DNA from 2 places in the Roseomonas gilardii genome. Region 1 is predicted to be linked to the other one. Evidence: riboswitches for the same ligand, from Rfam matches in the RefSeq annotation. Region 1 holds a riboswitch; the other holds the start of a gene.
The links. A riboswitch is a leader RNA that binds a small molecule or an ion and turns the genes downstream of it on or off. The one in region 1 is predicted to bind thiamine pyrophosphate.
Positions count from the first base shown of each region.

Region 2: linked by a shared signal. The riboswitch ahead of RGI145_RS14740 (ABC transporter substrate-binding protein) and the one ahead of thiC (phosphomethylpyrimidine synthase ThiC) in region 1 are both predicted to bind thiamine pyrophosphate.

Region 1 is NZ_CP015583.1:937,571-940,975, forward strand. It holds gene thiC (phosphomethylpyrimidine synthase ThiC) at 1-1,653, opposite strand, end outside; TPP riboswitch at 1,772-1,893, opposite strand; gene RGI145_RS04100 (hypothetical protein) at 1,985-2,281, opposite strand; gene RGI145_RS04105 (mechanosensitive ion channel family protein) at 2,524-3,405, opposite strand, start outside.
Region 2 is NZ_CP015583.1:3,202,901-3,206,305, reverse strand. It holds gene RGI145_RS14745 (UxaA family hydrolase) at 1-942, opposite strand, end outside; TPP riboswitch at 1,089-1,197, shown strand; gene RGI145_RS14740 (ABC transporter substrate-binding protein) at 1,307-2,941, shown strand; gene nhaA (Na+/H+ antiporter NhaA) at 3,090-3,405, opposite strand, start outside.

The sequences.
Region 1 (3,405 bases):
GGAGCAGAAATGCGCGACCTTGTGCGCTTCCTTGGGCAGGGTCTCGTCGTGATAGGCGCGCGCCGTTTCCGGATCGAGGCCCAGGTTGAACTGGTCCTCCCAGCGGAACTCGAAGCGCGCGCGGCTCAGCGCGTCGTCCCAGGCCCGTGCCGTGGGGTGACCCTTGGCGAGGTCGGCGGCATGGGCGGCGATCTTGTAGGCGATCACGCCGGCCTTCACGTCGTCGCGGTCAGGCAGGCCCAGATGCTCCTTCGGCGTGACGTAGCAGAGCATCGCCGTGCCGAACCAGCCGATCATCGCCGCGCCGATGGCCGAGGTGATGTGGTCGTAGCCCGGCGCCACATCGGTCGTGAGCGGGCCGAGGGTGTAGAAGGGTGCCTCGCCGCAGACCGCGAGCTGCTTGTCCATGTTGGCCTTGATCTTGTGCATCGGCACATGGCCGGGGCCCTCGATCATCACCTGGCAGTCGTGCTTCCACGCCACCTGGGTCAGCTCGCCCAGCGTTTCCAGCTCGGCGAACTGCGCCGCGTCGTTGGCATCGGCGATGGAGCCGGGGCGCAGGCCGTCGCCCAGCGAGAAGGCGACGTCATAGGCGCGCATGATCTCGCAGATCTCGTCGAAGCGCGTGTAGAGGAAGCTCTCCCGGTGATGCGCCAGGCACCACTTGGCCATGATCGAGCCGCCGCGCGAGACGATGCCGGTGACGCGCCGCGCGGTGAGCGGCACATGGGCGAGGCGCACGCCGGCATGGATGGTGAAGTAGTCCACGCCCTGTTCCGCCTGCTCGATCAGCGTGTCGCGGAACACCTCCCAGCTCAGCTCCTCGGCCACGCCGCCGACCTTCTCCAGCGCCTGGTACAGCGGCACGGTGCCGACGGGGACGGGGGCGTTGCGCAGGATCCATTCGCGCGTGTCGTGGATGTTGCGGCCGGTGGAAAGGTCCATGATCGTGTCGGCGCCCCAGCGGATCGCCCAGACCATCTTGTCCACCTCCTCCGCCACCGAGGAGCTGACCGCCGAGTTGCCGATATTGGCGTTGATCTTCACCAGGAAGTTCCGCCCGATCGCCATCGGCTCGGATTCCGGGTGGTTCACGTTGTTCGGGATGATGGCGCGGCCGCGGGCGATCTCGTCGCGCACGAATTCCGCCGTCACCACGTCCGGGATGCTGGCGCCGAAATCCTCGCCGTCGCGGATGACCTCGCGCAGCATCTCGCGGCGCATGTTCTCGCGGATGGCGACGAATTCCATCTCCGGCGTGACGATGCCGCGCCGGGCATAGGCCATCTGCGTCACCGCCGCGCCGGCCCTGGCGCGCAGCGGGCGGATGCGGCCCGGGAACCGCGGCACGCGGTGGCTGTCGGAAACGTTGCCGTTGTCCTCCGGCCGGATGGCGCGGCCCTCGGTCTCCTCCACGTCGCCGCGGGCGCGGATCCAGGCGTCGCGGGTGCGGGCGAGGCCGCTCGCGATGTCCACCTTCGCCTCGGGGTCGGTATAGGGGCCGGAGGCGTCGTAGAGCGTGACGGGCGGCTCCTTGGCGGAGGGGTGCACCGCGATCTCGCGGAAGGGCACGCGGAAGCCGCGCGCCGGGCATTCCACATAGACGCGGCGGGAGCCCGGGATCGGGCCGGTCACGACCTCGCCGATCTGCATGGGGGATTTCGGGGGAAGGCTGTCTGGCACGGTCGGATCTCCTGAACCTGCTTTCGGTCGGAGACCCGGGTCGTCTGGTGTGACGTCGGGGTGGGGCGCCTACGGATGATTCCCGGCCCGTGGCGGCCCGTTCCTGTCCCTTCGCCGGCATGACCCGGATCAGGTTCGAAGGGTCAGCGCGGCGGGCGGAAGCCCCAGCGCTATCTCAGCCCCTGAACCGGGACCCCCCTTGGAACATGCGCGCATCAGGGCCACGCGGCGCCGCGGCTGTCAACGGCCGAGGCGGCCCTCGCGGCTTCGTGCGCCCGGTCTGGTGTGCGGCTTCACGCGGTCAGGCGGCGACGGCGAGCACCGCAGGGCCGCGCTCCACCGCGCCCTGCTCCACCTGGAGATCGAGCAGGCCGACGAGACGGGCGAGGTCGCCGCGGACGAGGTGCACCATCTCCGCCGGCATGGACTTCATGCCGAAGGACAGGCGCAGGGTGCCATCCTCGCGGTGCGAGGCGAAATGGTCAGGCACCAGGTCGCGCTTGGCGAAGGGCTGCATCACGCGCGGCAGCAGGCCGGGAGAGGGCTCGGCGAGCAGGCTGAAGCGGGCGGCGACGGTGGCGGAAACGAGGTCGGACATGGCTCTGGAGGCCTCCGGAAAAGCACGGCGAAGAGGGGGTGACGGATCAGTGTCCCGGCCGCTCTTCGCCCGCCTCGGAGGGGAAGCCCCCTCGGGCGGCGCTCAGGCGACCGGGCGGATAATTCGCCGCGTGGAGGTCCAGACCGTCATGCCGGCGAGCCTAGGACGCGCTTCGGGTGGCTGTACAGGCAGCCCGGTGAAAACCGGCGCGGATCTGATCCGCGCCGGGTGCATGACGGGCCTCAGGCACTCGCGCCCGCCGCATGCATCTGGTCCTCCTCCGTGACGGTCTTGCGCCAGGGGGAGGGAATGACGATGCCCAGCTCCTCGAACCTCGCCTGGATGCGGCGGTTCAGCTCGCGCGCCACCGGGGCGCGCTGCGAGGGCTCGGTCTTCAGCCGGGCGCGCAGCACCACGCCGGTCTCCAGCAGCCGCTCCACGCCCATGACGTCCATGTCGTCGCGGATCGCCGCGCTCCAGCGCGTCTCGCCCCGCATCTCCTTCGCGATCTGGCGCAGCACCTCGGCCACGCGATCCGTGTCCTCGCCATAGGAGAGCGAGAATTCCAGCATGGCGAAGGCGAAGTCGCGGGTCATGTTGGTGACGGAGGTGACGGAGGAGAAGGGGATGATGTGCACCGACCCGTCCACCGCGCGCAGCCGGATGGAGCGGATCGAGAGCCGCTCCACCACCCCGGTCTGAGGCGGCGTGCCGAGGGTGACGCTGTCGCCCACCGCCACCGCATCCTCCAGCAGAAGGAAGAGGCCCGTCACCACGTCCTTCACCAGAGTCTGCGAACCGAAGCCGATGGCGACGCCGACGACCGAGGCGCCGGCGATCAGCGGCGCGACGTTCACCCCGATCTCGCTCAGCACGTTCAGCACCAGGAAGATCAGGATCACGATCATCAGCGCCGTGCGCATCATCGGCAGCAGGGTGCGCACGCGGGCGGAACGCGCCGCCTGCCCCTCGCGCGAGGCCCGGGTGAGCTGGCGGGCGATGGCGCTGTTCGCCACCTCCCAGACCAGGATGGCCACGAGCACGCTGACGCCGATGGAGCCCAGCGCCGCCAGGATGCGCGAGCCCAGCCTGCCCTGGGTGAACCAGGCGAAGGCGCCGATGCC
Region 2 (3,405 bases), 2.1 Mb from region 1:
GCCATAGGTCTCGGTGGTCTCGCTCAGGATCACCGTGCCGCCATGGCGCACGATCAGGTCGCTCGCCACGCCCAGGGCCGGGTTGGCGGAGATGCCGGAATAGCCGTCGGAGCCGCCGCATTGCAGGGCGACGCAGAGCTCGCTCGCCGGCACCGGTTCGCGCGTCACGGCATTGGCCTCGTCCAGCACGCCGCGCACGAAGGCGATGCCGGCCTCCACCGTCTTGCGGGCGCCGCCCATCTCCTGGATGTCCATGCTGCGCAGCCGGTCGGCGAGGCGCTGTTCCTGCATCATCCCGCCGATCTGGTTCACCTCGCAGCCCAGGCCAATGGCCACGACATGCGAGAAGTTCGGGTGCCGCGCATAGCCGCCGATGGTCCGCCGCAGCAGCGACAGCGGCTCGCCCTGCGCCATGCCGCAGCCGGTCTTGTGGGTCAGCGCCACCACCCCGTCCACGTTCGGCCAGGCGGCCAGCGGGTCCTCCCCGGTGATCGGGTTGCGGCGGAAGGCCAGGGCGATCAGCTCCGCGACATGGGCGGAGCAGTTCACGCTGGTGACGATGCCGACATAGTTGCGCGTGGCCACCCGCCCGTCCTTCCGCCGGATGCCGAGGAAGGTCGCGGGCTCCGGCACATAGGCGGTCGGCTTGAGGTCGGCGCCGAAGGCATAGTCGCGCGAGAAGTCGCCCATCGCGATCTCCTCCACATGCACCCATTCGCCGGGGGCGATGTCGCGCGTGGCGAAGCCGATCACCTGGCCGTAGCGCCGCACCGCCTCGCCCTTCGCATGCGCGCGGATGGCGATCTTGTGGCCGGCGGGGACGCGCTTCTCCGTCCGCACCCCGGGGGCGACGGTGGTGCCGGGGGGCAGGACCATGCGCGCGATCACCACCCCGTCCTCGGGATGCAGGCGGATTACGGGCGGCTGGGTCACGGCATCCATGGCGTCGGGTTTCCTCGTTGGAAGTCAGGCTTTGCCGACAGCATAGGCGCCACTGCCATGGCAGTTCCAGGGGGTGGCACGCAGGATTGCCCTGCCGTCACCACGCGGGCGTCTTGCCGCCATCCGGCCCCTGGCCCATAGCTGGGGCGGACATCGGGGGGAGCCCATACCGGGCTGAGAGGCGGGCATCTGGCCCGCGACCCCTGGAACCTGCCCCGGTTAGGACCGGCGAAGGGATCGGTGCACCTCATGCCACGGAAGGGCAACCCGTTCCGGAGAGTCCTGCCCCGCCGGGTATCCCGGTGGGCGGCGTGGCCCTGCACCTCTCCTCCCATCCTGGGACCCGCGAGAGAGGAAACACCCCATGCAAAGACGTGACCTGCTGAAGGCCGGGCTGGCCGTGCCCGCCCTGGCTCCTGCTGCCCTGGCTTCTGCCATGCTGGCCCGCCCAGCCCTGGCCCAGGGGGGGAACCCGGGAAGCAACCCAGGCGTGGCGCCCGCTGCCACGCGCGCCCGCACCCTGCGCTTCGTGCCGCAGGCGGCGCTGACGGTGCTGGACCCCATCTTCCTCAGCGCCACGATCAGCACCACGCACGGCTTCTGCGTCTTCGACACGCTCTATGCCACCGACACCAAGCTGCGGCCGCATCCGCAGATGGCGGAAGGCCACGAGACCAGCGAGGACGGGAAGCGCTGGACCATCCGGCTGCGCGAGGGGCTGCGCTTCCACGACGGGGAGCCGGTGCGGGCGCGCGACTGCCTGGCCTCGCTGGAGCGCTGGGCCTCGCGCGACCAGTTCGGGCAGATCCTGCGCCAGAGCGTGGCGGAATGGACGGCGCCGGACGACCGCACCCTGTCGATCCGCCTGCACCGTCCCTTCCCGGCGCTGCTCTATGCCCTGGCCAAGCCGGCCTCGGTGGTGCCTTTCATCATGCCGGAGCGCATCGCGAAGACGCCGGGCGACAAGCCCATCAGCGAGATCGTCGGCTCCGGCCCCTGGCGCTTCCTGCCGGACGAGTTCAACAGCGGCAGCCGCGTCGCCTATGCCCGCAACGAGCGGTACGTGCCCCGCGCCGAGCCCGCCGACGGCGCCTCGGGCGGCAAGCTGGTGCATTTCGACCGGCTCGAATGGCATATCATCCCCGATGGCGCGACCGCGGCGGCGGCGCTGCGGACGGGCGAGGTGGACTGGGTGGAATACCCGCTGCCGGACCTGATCCCGTCCCTGAAGCAGGACCCGAAGCTGGCCTTCCAGGTCTATGACCCGATGGGCTTCCTCGGGATCATGCGCTTCAACCAGCTGCACCCGCCCTTCAACAAGGTGGAGGTGCGCCGCGCCGTGCGCGACCTCGTGGCGCAACCGGATTTCATGGCCTCCGTCGCCGCCCCGGGCGACTGGGCGGAATGCCATGCCATGCTCCCCTGCACCCTGCCGGGGGTGGAAAGCCACACGCCGGTGGCGCCGGACCTGGAATCGGCCCGGAAGATCATCCGCGCCGCCGGGGTGGAGGGGGCGAAGGTGGTGATCATCAACGCCTCCGACTTCGCCGCCATCGCGCCACAGGGGCGGCTGGCCGCGCAACTGATGCGCCAGCTCGGCTTCGACGTCGATCTGGTGGAGACGGACTGGGCCAGCGTGCTCACCCGCCGGACCAGCAAGGCGAAGCCGGGCGAGGGCGGCTGGAGCATCCTGCCCACCAACGCGCCCTCGGGCTCCATCGCCAACCCGGCGGTGAACTTTGCCATCCGCGGCAATGGGGAGAAGGCCTGGTTCGGCTGGCCCGAAGACCCGGCGACGGAGGAGGCGATCGACCGCTGGCTCTACGCGCCGGATGCCGAGGCACAGTCCCTGGCGCTCCGCCGCGTGCAGGAGACAAGCTGGAACAGCGTGCCCTTCGCGCCCACCGGCATCTTCGTGCTGCAGACCGGCTTCCGCGCCGATCTTTCCGGCGTGTTGCAGGGGCCGAACCCGTATCTGTGGAACCTGCGCCGCGGTTGATCCGAGGGCTGCCTGTCCGTGGGAGAGGCCCTGCCTCTCCCACACCCTCTCCGCTCAGGGAGGCGAGGGCCTCCCCGAGACCCCGCCGGGAGTGGGTGCTGCGCGGAGGTGAGGGGGCGCCTTGCCCCCGGGTCACGGGAGCCGCGCCTCAGGAGGCCCGGATCGCCTCCCCCCGCGCATCCAGCGCCCGTCCGGTGACGCGGAGCAGGGCCGCGCCGCAGAGGGCCGAAACCACCGAGCCGCCGAGCACGCCGATCTTCACCGCGTCCTGCATCTCCGGATGGGTGGGGAAGGCGAGGAGGCCGATGAACAGGCTCATGGTGAAGCCGATGCCGCAGAGCAGGGCGGTGCCGTAGATCTGCGGCCAGCTCGCCCCGGCCGGGCGTTCCGCCACGCCGAGCTTCACGGCCAGCCAGGCGCCTCCGAAGACGCCGATCTGCTTGCCGAGGAAGAGGCCCAGCCCG